2 regions of the Variovorax sp. 20P10.2.4 genome follow, and region 2 is predicted to be linked to the other one. Evidence: riboswitches for the same ligand, from Rfam matches in the RefSeq annotation. Region 2 holds a riboswitch; the other holds the start of a gene.
The links. A riboswitch is a leader RNA that binds a small molecule or an ion and turns the genes downstream of it on or off. The one in region 2 is predicted to bind manganese.
Positions count from the first base shown of each region.

Region 1: linked by a shared signal. The riboswitch ahead of AC27VN_RS25385 (TMEM165/GDT1 family protein) and the one ahead of AC27VN_RS22555 (TMEM165/GDT1 family protein) in region 2 are both predicted to bind manganese.

Region 1 covers NZ_JBZAYE010000326.1:124-7,396, reverse strand. Annotated here, with positions in the region: gene metX (homoserine O-succinyltransferase MetX) at 1-1,130, opposite strand, end outside; gene AC27VN_RS25385 (TMEM165/GDT1 family protein) at 1,287-1,850, opposite strand; yybP-ykoY riboswitch at 1,941-2,048, opposite strand; gene rbp (RNA-binding regulator) at 2,315-2,848, shown strand; gene AC27VN_RS25375 (SDR family oxidoreductase) at 2,920-3,708, opposite strand; gene lptC (LPS export ABC transporter periplasmic protein LptC) at 3,719-4,366, opposite strand; gene AC27VN_RS25365 (KdsC family phosphatase) at 4,363-4,911, opposite strand; gene AC27VN_RS25360 (KpsF/GutQ family sugar-phosphate isomerase) at 4,911-5,912, opposite strand; partial or broken gene AC27VN_RS25355 (cation:proton antiporter) at 6,079-7,273, shown strand, end outside.
Region 2 covers NZ_JBZAYE010000263.1:272-8,691, reverse strand. Annotated here, with positions in the region: partial or broken gene AC27VN_RS22565 (alpha/beta hydrolase) at 1-506, shown strand, start outside; gene AC27VN_RS22560 (tripartite tricarboxylate transporter substrate-binding protein) at 583-1,572, shown strand; gene AC27VN_RS22555 (TMEM165/GDT1 family protein) at 1,591-2,163, opposite strand; yybP-ykoY riboswitch at 2,174-2,344, opposite strand; gene AC27VN_RS22550 (DUF8696 domain-containing protein) at 2,435-3,790, opposite strand; gene AC27VN_RS22545 (ATP-binding response regulator) at 3,901-5,682, opposite strand; gene AC27VN_RS22540 (response regulator) at 5,721-6,404, opposite strand; gene AC27VN_RS22535 (hypothetical protein) at 6,696-7,007, opposite strand; gene AC27VN_RS22530 (hypothetical protein) at 7,188-7,436, shown strand; gene AC27VN_RS22525 (arsenate reductase ArsC) at 7,452-7,949, opposite strand; gene AC27VN_RS22520 (hypothetical protein) at 8,114-8,407, shown strand.

The sequences.
Region 1 (7,273 bases), on a different contig from region 2:
AAGTAGGAACGCACCACGCCCATGTAGCGCACGTCGTCGAGCAGGAAGGCGTCGTGGCCGTGCGGGGCGTCGATCTCGGCGTAGCTCACGTTGCGGCGGTTGTCGAGCAGCGCCTTCACCAGCTCGCGGCTGCGCGCGGGCGAGAAGCGCCAGTCGGTCTTGAAGCTCACGAGCAGGAACTTGGCGCTGGCGCGCGCGAACGCGGCCGTGAGGTTGCCACCGTGCTCGCGCGCGGGATCGAAGTAGTCGAGCGCGCGCGTGATGAGCAGGTAGGTGTTGGCGTCGAAGTACTCGCTGAACTTGTCGCCCTGGTAGCGCAGGTAGCTCTCGATCTGGAACTCGATCTCCTGCGTGGAGTAGCGGTAGGCCGCGTCGTCGCGGGCCGCCTCGCCCTCGACCGCGTTGCGCAGCAAGCGCCCGAACTTCGCGTTCATGACGTCGTCGCTGAGGTAGGTGATGTGGCCGATCATGCGGGCGATGCGCAGGCCGCGCTTGGGGATCACGCCATGCTCGTAGAAGTGGCCGCCGTGGAAGTCGGGGTCGGTCACGATGGCGCGGCGCGCCACCTCGTTGAAGGCGATGTTCTCGGCCGTGAGGTTGGGCGCGCTGGCGACCACCACCCCGTGGCGCACGCGATCGGGGTACTGCAGCGTCCACGACAGCGCCTGCATGCCGCCGAGGCTGCCGCCCATCACCGCCGCGAGCGTGCGGATGCCGAGCGCGTCGAGCAGCGCGGCCTGGGCGTCGACCCAGTCCTCGACCGTGACCACCGGGAAGTCGGCGCCGTAGACGCGGCCGGTCGCGGGGTTCACGTGCATCGGCCCGGTGGAGCCGAAGCAGGAGCCGAGGTTGTTGACGCCGATGACGAAGAAGCGGTCGGTGTCCAGCGGCTTGCCGGGCCCGACCATGTTGTCCCACCAGCCCGCGGAGCGGGCCTGGCCCTCGTAGACGCCCGCGACGTGGTGCGAGGCGTTGAGGGCGTGGCACACGAGCACCGCATTGCTGCGCTCGGCATTGAGCGTGCCGTAGGTTTCGTAGGCGAGCGTGTAGCTGCCGATGGTCGCGCCGCTGCGCAGGGCCAGCGGGCCCGCGAACTGCATCGACTGGGGAGTGACGACCAACGAGGACATGAAATGAAAAACCCGGCCTCGCCAAAAACGAGCCGGGTCACGGCATCCGTCTTTAGCTGTATTTATCAAGCGCCCGCAAGCTGGAGCAAATCGGCGCGAGCGGCAGTATATCGCCGCGGGCCCGGGACGGCAGGCCCCGGGCTTTGGACGGCGGCGCTACCAGCCGATCAGCGCGACCACGCCCAGCACCAGGAAGATGACGGCCGAGATCGAGTGCACGAGCTTGATCGGCACGCGCTTGACGATGCGATCGCCGAGCCAGACCACCGGCGCGTTGGCCAGCATCATCCCGAAGGTGGTGCCGACCACGACCCAGAAATAGGCCTCGGTGAAGCGCGCCGCGAGCATCACGGTGGCGATCTGCGTCTTGTCGCCCATCTCGGCGAGGAAGAAGGCGACCACCGTGGTGCCGAAGACGCCGAAGTGCGAGGAGCGCGGGGCATCGTCGTCGTCGAGCTTGTCGGGAATCAGCATCCAGATCGCCATCGCGATGAAGGAGCCGCCGAGGATCCAGCGCAGGATGTCGGGGCCGAGCCAGTGGGTGATCCAGTTGCCGACCGCGCCCGCGAGCGCGTGGTTGATGACGGTGGCGGCGAAGATGCCCGCCACGATCGGCCAGGGTTTTCTGAAACGGGCTGCCAGCAGGAGGGCGAGCAACTGGGTCTTGTCGCCCATTTCGGCGAGCGCGACGACGCCGGTCGCGACGAGAAAAGCTTCCATGAAAAAACGGTTCCTTGGCCGAAGGGACGCAATTGACCGTGCAACACCTTCGGCCAAATTTCCCGAAGTTGCACGGTCAATGGTCTCGCCAGGTGTTGTTCTTCACTGCCCGCGCCATGTCCTGTGTGGGGCAGGACAAGTCTGTTGACGCGGGCCCTTCTCGTAGACGGAAGGCGGCTACTCCCCAATGACGGACGAATTCTAACCCTTAAGTGTCATAGGCCCAGTTCGGGGCCTGGTTAGTAAGCGTGCGCTAACTCCAGGAGTCAAAATCTGTGCTACCGCAAGAAGCAAATTCCTGCTTGCATTTCTTGTATTTCACCCATAATGCACGAGCCTCCCTTTTCATTTCGGGTTGGAGGCACTGGGTGATCGGACAGTTTCGCGCGACTCGGCGGCTCTCGTTTGAGTGATGCTAATCGGGACTCCATCGCTTTTCTTGATGTGTTTATAGGAGTCCCTTGATGGGCAACAAACTGTACGTCGGCAACCTGCCTTACTCGGTGCGCGACGGTGATCTGGAGCAGGCATTCGGTCAGTTCGGTGCTGTGACCAGCGCCAAGGTCATGATGGAACGCGATACCGGCCGCTCGAAGGGCTTCGGCTTCGTCGAGATGGGCAGTGAAGCGGAAGCACAGGCCGCCATCAACGGCATGAACGGCCAACCCCTGGGCGGCCGCAGCGTGGTCGTCAATGAAGCCCGTCCGATGGAAGCACGTCCCCCGCGCAGCGGTGGTGGCGGCGGCTACGGCGGCGGTGGTGGTGGTTATGGCGGCGGTGGTGGCGGTGGCTACGGCGGCGGCGGTGGTGGCGGCTACGGCGGTGGTGGTGGCGGCGGTCGCAGCGGCGGCGGTGGTGGCTACGGCGGCGGTGGCCGCAGTGGTGGCGGCGGCGGTGGTGGCGATGGCGGTTTCCGCAGCCCCTACGGCGCCGGCCCGCGTGGCGGCGGCGGCGGTGGTCGCGGCGGCTACGGTGGCGGCGGCAACAGCGGCTACTGATCGCTTTCCCAAAAAGACAAAAGGCTCCTTCGGGAGCCTTTTTCGTTGCCGCGGCCGGTACGGCCTCGGGTTCAGCCTTCGCCGCGCCGCTTCTTCCGCCCGCGTCCCTGCACCGCACGGTCGAGCAGCGCGTTGGGCAGCATGCGCATGATCTTGGCGATCACGCCCATCTGCCAGGGAATCACGCGGTAGCTGGCGCCGCTCTCGATCGCGCCCAGCGCTCGGTCGGCGAAGGCCTCGGGCTTCATCAGGAACGGCATGCCGTAGCGGTTGCCCTGCGTGAGCGGGGTGTCGATGTAGCCGGGCAGCAGGGTCACGACCTTGACGCCGCTGCAGTGCAGCTCGCCGCGCAGGCTCTCGCAGTAGGCGACGACACCGGCCTTGCTCGCGCAGTAGGCGCCGTGCCCCGGCAGTCCGCGGATGGCCGCGACGCTCGCGATGCCGACCAGCCGCCCGCTGCCGCGCTGCACCATCGCGCGCACGAAGGGATGGAAGGTGGCGGCCAGCCCGACGTTGTTGGTGGCGAAGGTCTGCGTCAGCACGTCGAGGTCTTCGCGCTCGGCCGTGTCGATGCCCACGCTGATGCCGGCATTGGCGATCACCACGTCGGGCACGCCCTGGCGCTCGATGCAGGCGGCGCCGGCGGCCACGATGCTGTCGGTGCGCGCCACGTCGGCGCTGTAGATCAGGTAGCGGCCGCGGTCGAGTCCGCGCGCGTTGGCCCAGGCTTCGATCTCGCCGGTGCGGCGCGCGACCAGCGCCAGCCGGTAGCCGGCGTCGTAGAAGCGCGCGGCCAGCGCCTGGCCGATGCCGCTGGAGGCGCCGGTGATGAGCACGAGGGGCGACGGCGCGGTGGTCATGGCGCGGCGCTCAGCGCTTGCCCGCGGCGCCGGCCGCCTTGGCCGAAGGCACCATCGTGCCGCGCACGCGGCCGTTGAGGTTGGCGATGCCGGTCAGGTTGTCGTAGTCCATCGTGTCGGCGGTGAACTGGTCGGTGCCGCGGATCAGCGTGACGGGCTTGTTCGACTGCACGCGCTCGGTGTCGAGGAAGGCATGCAGGAAGTCGCCGCGGAACTCCAGGCGCGGCGAGGTCTTGCCGTTGGCGCCGACGGCCGCGTCGCGGATGACGACCGCGTTGCCGAACAGCTGGATCTCGCTGCCGTCGGAATTCGACAGCCCGCGGTTGGCGGTGGCGTGGGTAGTGAAGCCCTGCGGCGACACCGAGCGCATGCGCACCTCGTCGACCTCGATGGTGTCGGTGTCGGGGTAGTGCCGGCCTTCCTTGCCGAACAGCTCGCTGCGCAGGTCGCCGCTGGGCAGGAAGTTCTTGATGACGAAGCCGCGCATGAAGTAGTCGGGCTCGTGGGTGGGCGCGATCTTGGCGGTCGGCTCGAGCAGCTTGGGCGCATTGCGCACCAGCCAGTAGGTGCCGAGCGCGACGGCGGCCGTCAGGATGATCGGCAGGTAGATGGTGACGCGATCGAGGACGTCGCGCAGGAGGTTCCAGGCCTGCTTCATAGGGCGGTGTTCCGTGCGACGTCGAGCAGGCGCCGGTACTGTCCGCTGGCCGTGACCAGCAGATCGCAGAATTCGCGCGCCGCGCCTTCGCCGCCGCGCGCGCGGGTCACGTAGCGCACGGCATCGCGCACCTCGACGTGGGCATTGGCCGGCGCCGCCGCGAAACCCACGCGCCCCAGCACCGGCAGGTCGGGCCAGTCGTCGCCGATGGCCGCGGCCTGCGGCCAGCCGAAGCCCAGCGACTGCAGCATGGCCTCGGCGGCCGGCAGCTTGTCCTCGGTGCCGTAGCGCACGTGCTCGATGCCGAGCGCCTCGAGCCGCACGCGCAGCGGCTTGGAATCGCGCCCGGTGATCACCGCGGGCAGGATGCCGGCCTTGCGCAGCAGCTTCAGGCCGTAGCCGTCGAGGATGCTGAAGCGCTTGAGGGTCTCGCCGTGCTCGGTGAAGTAGACGCCGCCGTCGGTCAGCACGCCATCGATGTCGAAGAAGGCGATGCGGATGTCCTGCGCGGCGAGCAATGTCTCTGGCTGGAATTCGAAGGGCATCAGATGACCTTCGCGCGCATCAGGTCGTTGATGCTGAGGGCGCCGATCAGCAGGCCCTCGGCGTCGACCACCAGCACGCTGGTGATGCGATGCTGTTCCATCAGCTCGGCCGCCTCGACGCCCAGCGCGTCGGCGCGCAAGGTGCGCGGACCGCGGTGCATGACGTCGGCCGCGGTGAGGCCGCGCAGGTCCCCGCCGGTCTCGACCCTCCGGCGCAGGTCGCCGTCGGTGAAGATGCCGATGGCGCGGCCCTCGGCATCGACCACCGCGGTGGCGCCCAGGCCCTTGGAACTCATCTCGCGCATCAGCTCGCTGAAGCTGGCACCCGGCGCCACCCGCGGCACGTCGGCGCCGGTGCGCATGAGGTCGCTCACATGCGTGAGCAGCTTGCGCCCCAGCGCCCCGCCCGGATGCGAACGCGCGAAGTCCTCGGAACCGAAGCCGCGCGCATCGAGCAGCGCCACGGCCAGCGCGTCGCCCATCGCCATCTGGGCGGTGGTGCTCGCGGTGGGTGCGAGGTTCAGCGGGCAGGCTTCCTTGGCGACGCCGGCGTCGAGCACGATGTCGGCGTGCCGGGCGAGCGTGGAATCGGCGCGGCCCGTGATCGCGATCAGCGGCACGCCCTGGCGCTTGACCACCGGCAGGATCACCGTGAGCTCCTCGACCTCGCCGCTGTTGGAGATGGCGAGCACGAGGTCGACCGCCTTGATCATGCCGAGGTCGCCGTGGCTGGCCTCGGCCGGGTGCACGAACATCGCCGGCGTGCCGGTCGATGCCAGGGTGGCGGCGATCTTGCGGCCGACGTGGCCGCTCTTGCCCATGCCCATCACGACCACGCGGCCGCGCACCTCGAGGATCTTGCGCACGGCATCGACGAAGCTGTCGCCCACGCGCGCCTTGAGGCCGAGCACGGCTTCGGCTTCGATGTCGAAGGTGGCGCGTGCCCGCGCGAGCATCGCGGCGGGATCGACCACGGGGGGCGTGGGGGGGCTGGAGGGCATCGGCGGATTTTACGGGCCGCGCCCCGCCGCCCCGCGGTTCCCGGCGAGCCCCTACGCCACGACCCGGAATGGCCCCGAAAGCCGCGCCGCGCGGGGCCCGCGGCGCTTCAGGCCCCGGTAAGCCCCTCGCCACGCGCGCACGGCTCTTGCTCTAGCATCGCCCACCATGTCTTCGTTCGATCTCACGCTCTTGTATCTGGTGGCCGCGGTGATCGGCGTGGTGGCATGCCGCTTCCTCAAGCTGCCGCCGATGCTCGGCTACCTGACGGCCGGCGTGCTGATCGGCCCGCATGCGCTGGCGCTGGCGCAGAACTCCGAAGGCATCCGGCACCTGGGCGAATTCGGCGTGGTGTTCCTGATGTTCGTGATCGGGCTCGAATTCAGCCTGCCCAAGCTGCGCGCGATGCGCAAGCACGTGTTCGGGCTCGGGCTGCTGCAGGTGCTGCTGACGATGGCGATCGCCACCGTGGGCGCGCTGCTGATCGCCTCCTTCCTGCCGCCCGACTGGCGCCTGGGCTGGCAGACCGCGCTCGCGCTCTCGGGCGCGCTCACCATGAGCAGCACCGCCATCGTGGTCAAGCTGATGGCCGAGCGGCTCGAGCTCGAGAGCGAGCACGGCAAGCGCGTGATGGGCGTGCTGCTGTTCCAGGACTTGGCGGTGGTGCCGCTGCTGGTGCTGATCCCCGCGCTGGGCGCGCCGCCCGAGGCGCTCGCCAAGGCGCTGGGCTTCGCGCTGCTCAAGGCCTGCCTGCTGATCGGCGTGCTGCTCTATGGCGGGCCGCGCGTGATGCGCTGGTGGCTCACCTTGGTGGCGCGCCGGCGCAGCGAGGAGCTGTTCATCCTCAACGTGCTGCTGGTCACGCTGGGCCTGGCCTGGCTCACCGAGCTCGCGGGCCTGAGCCTGGCACTGGGCGCCTTCATCGCCGGCATGCTGGTCTCGGAGACCGAATACAAGCACCAGGTCGAGACCGACATCCGCCCGTTCCACGACGTGCTGCTGGGCCTGTTCTTCATCACTGTGGGCATGTCGCTCGACTGGCACATCGTGGTCGAGCGCTGGCTGCTGGTGGCGGTGCTGCTGCTGGTGCCGCTGCTGTTCAAACTCGGCCTGGTGACGCTGCTCGCGCGCAGCCTGGGCGCGACCTCGGGCGTGTCGCTGCGCACCGGCCTCTACCTGGCGCAGGCCGGCGAGTTCGGCTTCGTGCTGCTGACGCTGGCGCAGGAGCGCAGCCTGCTGCCGCCCTGGCTGGCCAACCCGGTGCTGGCCTCGATGGTGCTGTCGATGCTGGCCACGCCCTTCATCGTGATGTACAGCAACGCGATCGTGCGCAAGCTGGTGGCCAGCGACTGGCTGCAGCAGT
Region 2 (8,420 bases):
ACGGCACCATCAACGGCATCCTCAACCGCGACGGCTACGACACCACCGGCATCGTCTACCAGCTCGACAACGACCCGGCGCAGAACGCCGAGGAGATCACCTTCAACCAGGGCGCCTACCGGCTGCATGCCGACCCCGAGGCCAACCGGCTGCGGCGCGACGGCCTGCGCTGGTTCCCCAAGTCCAATGCGCGCATCGACGTGCCGGTGGTGACCATCCACACGCTGGGCGACGTCTACGTGCCGTTCAGCATGGAGCAGATCTACAAGCGCCGCGCCGATGCGCTGGGCACCTCGAAGTGGCTCGTGCAGCGCGCGATCCGCGGCATCAGCCACTGCGACTTCACGACCGAGGAGCAGACCCAGGCCTTCGACGCGATGACGAACTGGGAGCAGAACGGCGTGAAGCCGGCCGGCGACGAGGTGCTCGACGCCGCGACCGTGGCGCGCGCCGACTACGGCTGCAAGTTCTCCTCGGCCAGCCGCGGCGGCTGTCCCGCGCCCTGACGGCGCCGGTGCGGCCCGTCCCGTTCGCGGGGCGGCCGCACCGCCCTTCCCGTTTTCTTCGTTCGCACGTCCTGCCATGAAACAACCCACCCTCACCCGCCGTGCGCTGCACGCCCTGCTGCTGGCCGCCGGCCTCGCCGCCGCTCCCGCCTTCGCGCAGTCCGATGCCTTTCCGGTGCGGCCGATCCGCGTGCTGATCGGCTTCACCGCCGGCGGCTCGACCGACGTGCCCTTCCGCGTGCTGGCCGAGAACGCCTCGAAGATCCTGGGCCAGCCGGTCATCATCGAGAACAAGCCCGGTGCCGGCGGCGTGCTGCCCGCGCAGACCATGCAGGCCACCGCGCCCGACGGCTACACGCTCGCGCAGGTGCCGCTGCCGGTGTTCCGCCTGCCCTACACCACCAAGCTCAACTGGGACCCGGCCAACGACCTGAGCTACGTGATCGGCCTCGCCGGCTATTCCTTCGGCCTGGTGGTGCCCGCCGATTCGCCGATCAAGTCGATGCGCGAGTACCTCGCCTATGCCAAGGCCAACCCGGGCCGCCTGAGCTACGGCACGCCGGGCGCGCTCACCACGCTGCACCTGACGATGGAAGCGATCGCGATCCAGGCCGGCGTGGAGTTCAATCACGTGCCCTACAAGGGCAATTCCGAATCGCTGCAGGCGGTGCTCGGCGGCCACGTGATGTCGGTGGCCGACACGCCGGGCTGGGGCCCCTATGTCGACCAGGGCAAGCTGCGGCTGCTGTCGACCTGGGGCGAGCAGCGCTCGAAGAAGTACCCGAACGCGCCCACGCTCAAGGAGTCGGGCATCGACATGGTGCAGGCCTCGCCCTTCGGCCTGGTGCTGCCCAAGGGCGCGAACCCGAAGGTGGTCGCGATCCTGCACGACGCCTTCAAGAAGGCGATGGAGATGCCCAACTACCAGGAGTCGCTCGCCAAGTTCGACATGGAGACCTTCTACATGGACAGCGCGGCCTACAAGCAGTACGCAGTGCGCACCATGAAGACCGAGAAGGCCGTGATCGACAAGCTGGGCCTGGGCACGGCGGGCGCCGCCAAGTAGGCGGCCGCCCGCCGGGGCTCAGAACAGGTTGCCGACGTTGAACAGCGTCAGCAGCCCCAGCACGCCGAAGATGACGGCGGCCACGCCGTGCACCAGCCGCATCGAGACCTTGGCCGCGATCTTCTCGCCGAGGAAGACCGCGGGCGCGTCGGCCAGCATCATGCCCAGCGTGGTGCCGATCACGACCTGCACCACGTCGGGATAGCGCGCGGCCAGCGCCACGGTCGCGATCTGCGTCTTGTCGCCCATCTCCGCGAGGAAGAAGGTGATGACCGTGGTGCCGAAGGCACCGAAGCGGCTCTTCGTCTTCGCCGCGTCGTCGTCGATCTTGTCGGGGATCAGCATCCACGCGGCCATGGCCAGGAACGAGGCGCCGATCACCCAGCGCAGGATGTTCGGCCCCATGGCCTGGGCCACCCAGCCGCCGAGCGCGCCCGCGGCCGCGTGGTTGACGACGGTGGCGGTGAAGATGCCCGCGACGATCTGCCAGGGTTTGCGAAAGGTCGCGGCCAGGATGATCGCGAGCAGCTGGGTCTTGTCGCCCATTTCCCCGAGCGCGACCACGCCCGTGGATACGAGTAAGGCTTCCATGATGAAAAGAGAACTCCCTGGGCCAGCGACGCGAAGACCACGCCACTTCCCGGCCCATACCGAGGTGACGTGGTCAAAGGTCTTGCCAGGCTCTAAAGCTGCTCGCGCCATGGCCGAAGGCCAAGTGTGTTGACGCGGGCTCCTGCGTTGCGCAGGTCAGCTACTCCCCAATGACTGAGGCCGCGATCTTAGGGGCGAGCGTCGAATCGCCCTCGTCTTTTCGACGAATGTCCCCGTGTCGAGAGCGAGTTGCATTACCGGGCATGCGCGCTCAGGGCGCGAGCGTGAGCTTGAGGATCTGGTTGCCGTGGTTCGCGCCCACGTAGACGGTGCCGTCGGCGGCCACCGCCACGCCGATCGGGAAGTTGAAGGCGATCGGCGCGCCGGTGCCGTCCTGCAGGGTGCTGATCTCGCCCGCGGGCGTGACCACGCGCGCCACGCCATCCCAGGCGTGGGTCAGGAACACGTTGTCGTGCCCATCCACCGCCACGCCGTACGAATAGCCGAGCTTGGCCGGCGTGGCCACCGTTCCGTCGACCACGCCCGCGCCCGCGTTGCCGTTCGCGCAATCGCCCAGCAGCGTGCTCACGGTGGCGCTGGCCACGTCGATCTTGCGCAGGCAGGGACTGTCGGTGTCGGTGTCGTAGAGCGTCTTGCCGTCGCGGCTGAGCGCCAGGCCCTGCGGGCGCGCGAACTGGGCGGCCGTGCCGACGCCGTCGAGGTAGGCCTGCGTGCCGTCGCCCGCGAGCGTGCTCGTGGTGCCGTCGGCCGCGACCTTGCGCACGCGCTTGTTCTCCGTGTCCGCCACGAACAGGTTGCCCGCGCTGTCGAGCGCGATGCCGGTGGGGTTGTTGAACATCGCGGTGGCCGGGCTGTCGGCGTATCCGCTCGCGCTGCCGCCGACCCAGGTGCTGGCGGTCGTGGCGTTGGGCGCGATCTTGCTGATGCGATGCTGGTCGCTCACGTAGAGGGTGCCGTCGGCCGCCAGTGCCAGGCCGACCGGCGCATTCATCGTCGTCCCCGGCGTCACCTCGGCACCGCTGCCGCTGGCGGTGTCGATCCGATAGACCGAGCCATTGCCGCCCATGGCCACGTAGAGCTTCGCGCCGCTCGCATCGAGTGCGAGCTGATAGGGGCTGCTGTAGCTCACGCCCGTCGTCGCCAGCACGGTGGCGACCCAGGGCTTGACCGTCAACGTGGCGGCGCTGCTCGTCACGCTGCCGCTGGCGCCCGTCACCCGCACGCGCAGTTGCTGGCCGCTGTCGGCCAGCAGGCTGGCGGCCGTGCGGAAGCTGTCGCTTGTGGCACCGGCGACATCGGTCCAGTGGGCACCGCCGTCGGTGCTGCGTTGCCACTGATAGGCCGTGGCGTGCGCGGCCTGCACCTTCAAGGTGGCGGACACGCCCTGGCCCACGGTGGTGTTCGATGGCTGCGTCGTGATCGAAGCCGCGGCTGGGGCGGGTGCCGGCGGAGGTGTCTGCGCGGCAGGCGCGGGAGCGGGAGCGACCGGGAAGCCGGCAAAGCCCCCGCCACCGCCGCCACCCCCGCAGGCCACCAGCACGAGATTCATGACCAGCAACGCGACGGGTGTGCGCGCTGCACGGCAAACGGCAAGACGGGTGTTCATGAGAGGCCTTCCTTCTTTCAAGTGAGTGGATGAGAAGGCCTCCACGGTAGGGATCGCGACACCTGCGATCTAGTGTCGAAGGTCATCGACTTTCGGCGGAAAAAAGACGCTCAGGCGTGCCTGCGGACGGGGGTCGTTTCGTGTCGCGTCAGCGCTGCGAGGGCCTGCAGCAGCCGGTCGGCCGCCACCGGCTTGAGCAGCACCTGCAGGCCCGCGTCGTGCATCTGCTGCTGCCGCCGCGGCGCGGTTTCCCCGGTGATCAGCAGCACCTGCAAGCCGGGGCCGAAGCGCGCGCGCAGCCGCTGCGCCACGGCCAGTCCGTCGGCGCCATCGGCCAGGCGCACGTCGCACAACAGCACGTCGACCGGGGTGCCCGCCTGCGCGGCCTGCGCCAGCACGCCCTCGGCCTCGGCCTCGCTGGCCACCGCGTCGATGGCCACGCGATGGGCCTGCAGCAGCCCGGTCACGGCCTGGCGGATCGGCGCTTCGTCGTCGATCAGCAGCACGCGCCGCGGCAAGGGCAGGACGGCGTCGGGGCGTGCGATCGAGGGCGCGACACCCGAGGCCGACACCGCCGGCAGCACCATGCGGAAGCGGCTGCCGCGCTGCGGGCGCGAATGCACCTGCAGCGGATGCGCCAGCAGGCGCGAGAGCCGCTGCACGATCGACAGGCCGATGCCCAGCCCCTGCGCGCGATCGCGGCCCGGATTGTCGACCTGGTAGAACTCGTCGAAGATGCGGCCCAGGTGCTCGGGCGAGATGCCGATCCCGGTGTCGCAGACGTCGATCCACACCAGCGGCCCGCGCGCACGGGCGGCCACCACCACGCCGCCGCGCGGCGTGTACTTGAGCGCGTTGTCCACGAGATTGGAGAGCAGCCGCTGCAACAGCTGCGGGTCACTCAGCACCCAGCACGGCGTGGCGCGCAATCGGAGTTGCAGGTCCCTGCCGGCCGCCTGCGCCGCGAACACGTTGTTGAGCGCGAGGAACAGCGGATTGAGCTCCACCGGTCGAATCCGCGGTGCCACCTCGCCGGCGTCCAGCCGCGAGATGTCCAGCAAGGTATCGAGCGAATCGCCGAGCGTTCCGACCGCATCCATCAGCCGCACCGCGTGGTCCCATTCCTCGCTGCCCTGCAGCTTCTTCTCGATCACCGCGCCGAACAGCGCGATTGCATGCAGGGGCTGGCGCAGGTCGTGGCTCGCCGCGGCGAGGAAGCGCGTCTTCTCCTCGCTGGCGCGCTGGGTCGCGGCGATCTGGTGGCTCAGCTGCTCGGCCAGCGCCTCCTTCTCGAAACGCATGGTCAGCGAGGCCGTCAGCAGCCGATGGTGCTGCAGCGCGAAGGTGATCATCACGCACATGTAGAGCAGGCAGCCGGTGGCCAGGAACAGGTGCACCGTGTCGCCGCGCCAGGCCAGCGCCAGGGTCAGGCTCGCCATGCTGGGCACGATGAAGCGCGGGATGTTGCGCTTGAGAACCGCCAGCGACAGCGCACCGCCCGCGCAGCCGCCCATCATCATCACGATGACCATGACCCAGAGCCCGAGGTTGCGCCCCGGCGGCACGCACAGCCAGGGTGCGAGGCCCCAGACGCAGGAGCGCAGCAGCACGTTGCGCGCATTGAAGCGTGCCCAGTACTCGGGATGCTCGGCCGCATCGGGGCTGCGCCGGTAGCGCCGGTAGGCGCGTCGCAGCGTCAACGCCAGGTGCAGCGCCATCCACAGCAGCACCTGCCAGCGCCACGTGGCCACGAACAGGCCGATGCCCAGCGCCTGGGCCGTGAGCATGTCCGCGAGATAGGCGGCCGGCGCGTTCGCATGGACCGCCGCCACCTGTTCGCGCAGCACCCGCCGGGCCAGTTCGGGCGGCGGTGACTCGGTCATCGCGAGCATGCGGGCATCTCCATCGAAAGCCGCATGGCGCGGAGAGCTTATCGAAGGCTGCTGATGAGCTGGGCCCGCGAGCGCATGCCGAACAGCAGCAGCAAGGTGGACACATGGTTCTTGACCGTGCCCTCGGTCAGGTGCGACAGCTGCGCGATCTCCTTGTTCGACTTGCCGGCCAGCAGCCAGTCGAGGATCTCGACCTGGCGCGCATTGAGCTGCGGCTGCGACTCGGCGCGCGCCGGCGTCGTGGGCGCGCTGCTCGAGGTCGTCGATGGCCGGGCCGGCAGGCCGATCAGGTCGTTGTCCCTCACGTAGCGCAGCACCTCGCCCAGGTGGCCGGTCTTGGGCAGGAAGGCCTGCGCCCCGAGCGCCATCGCGCCATGCATCAGCGCATGGCTGTCCTTGCCCGAGAGCACGATCACGGGCGAGGAAGGAAAGGCGCGCCGGAAGCGCACCAGGGTGTCCAGCCCCTGCGAGTCGGGCAGGTCGAGATCGAGCAGCACCAGGTGGTGCGAGGCCTCATGGAGCGCGTAGAGGTGCAAGGCGTCGGCGAGGCAGCGTGCCTCGTACACCGGTACGCTGCCGGTCTCCGCGAGCAGCAGCGCGCGCAGGCCCAGGCGCACCAGCTCATGGTCGTCGACCACCAGGATGCCGCGCGCCGGCAGGGGCACGCCGACTTCGCTGCGCAGCGGCGCGGCATGCGGTGACAGGGGTGTGGCGTGGGCCATGGGCGGGCATCTTAGTGCTGCCTCGAGCGAAAACCGAAATGACCAAAGTCATGAAAACCGCTGCTGTGCGGCGAGCAAATGGCGCTGTGGGCAAGGGACTCGCCCTTTGGGATATTGCGCGATCCTCGCTGGTGTCGTCACCAGTCCTGCTGCACGTCGAAAAGGAGCGACTGCATCGAGGATCCCAGTCTGCTGCGGGCTCATTCGCCACGCAAACGCGATCACCTACGCAAGAAGAGATAGCTCTTCTGGACAGCTCGGCTCATGAGTGCCGCGCAACGCGGCCCGCGCTCAGATCGCGATCGAAGGCAGCGCCTGCCCCTGCGCGGCGCGTGGTCCCACCACGATGCGCTGGGGCCGTTCCGCACGCGGCAGCGGCTCGGGCAAGGCCTCGGGTGCGGCCGCGCTCGTGCCGAGCACGCCCCACACGGCGGCGAAGCGCACGTCGGCCTCCTTGCGCAGGCGCGCGATCTGTTCGATCTCCTGGGGTGCGACCTTCATGCGGCCGCCGCGCGTTCGCTGGTGCAGCACGTGAATGGCCGCCTGGGCCGCGTCTTCGGCGCCCACCCATGCCGCGAAGGCGGCGTCCCGGTTGTCTTGCATGCTTGTTCCCCAGCGAAGAAGTTGGGCGCAGTCGCAATCATCTACGCCTTGATACACCGTATCGATCGGACCGCGCGTCTTCTGTAGGTCATTGCCGACTCGGCCTGCCGGTGGAGGACTGCCCGCCACCCGCGCCGGGGGCCGATCATTCTTCCGACCAAGACCTCGAGGAAAAAAACCATGTCCCAGCTCAGCGTCGATCTCTACCAAAGCGTCACCGATCCCGAGAAATTCATGGCCGTTCCGTCCGGCACCGATCCCGCTGAACTGACCGGACCGATGGTGTTCGACCGGGACTACGGGCAGGTGGTGCGCTACCGCCAGGGCTTCGAGTTCGACCCCACGCAGGACTACGCGGGCGCCAACGCCGCCAAGATCGCCGCCGACGTTCTGACCGTCAGGTGGGCGCTCTACCGCCGCGAAGGCTGAGCCCACGCGAGCGGCTCAAGACGTCCCGATCTGACGCGCCTCCGCCTCGATCACGAGGCGGTCGATGCGCTCGTCGGGCAGGTTGACCAGCAGCTCCACGTGCCGGCGGATCGCATGCATGGTCTGCACGAAGGCGTCGTCGCCAAGTTCCGCGCCCGGTGCGCGCGGGTCGGGATGCGACCAGTGCGCCGAAGCGGGCTGGCCGGGCCAGACCGGGCAGGTCTCGCCCGCGGATTCGTCGCACAGCGTGACCACGAGGTCCATGTGCGGGGCCGAGGCCGCGCCGAACTCTTCCCAGCTCTTGCTGCGCAGTCCTTCGGTCGGCAGACCCGCGCCACGCAGCGCGTCGAGCGTGCGCGGATCGGCCTGGCCGTCGGACGTGGGCGCATGGCCCGCGGAGTGCGCGACGAAGCGGCCGTGGCCCAGTTGGTTGAGCAGCGATTCGGCGATCAGGCTGCGCGCGGCATTGCTGTTGCAGAGGAACAGGACGTGGACGGGATGGCCAGGATTCATGGCGTGACGCGAGGCCGCGCGTCGCGGCCCGGTTTGTTGCGGACCCGGGCATTGACGCCGCTTCCGATGACGCACGCATGACACCCCCGCGCCGGCGTGTGTAGTGCCGGCGTCACCTTCGCTGCGCACGATGGCGTCTTTCTCCACTTCACCGAAAGCACCGCATGTCCACCGACGCCAAGCTCATCGCCGCCGCCGAACTCGCCGACCACTACATCGAGATCATCCTGTCGGAAGAACCGGCCCTGCTGGTCGAGAAGATCGCCGACCAGGGCGCGAAGGACATCGCCAAGTCGGCCAAGGCACTGGCCGAGTTCCGCCTGCAGCTGGCAAAGGCACTGGCTGAGCAGCCGATCCCCGAGTACTTCGAGGAATCGGAAGAGGAAGAAGAAGAGGAGTCGGAGGAAGAATCGGCCGAGGACGGCGAAGAAGCCAAGGACGAGCACGCCGACAAGTAAGCGGCCCGCCCCC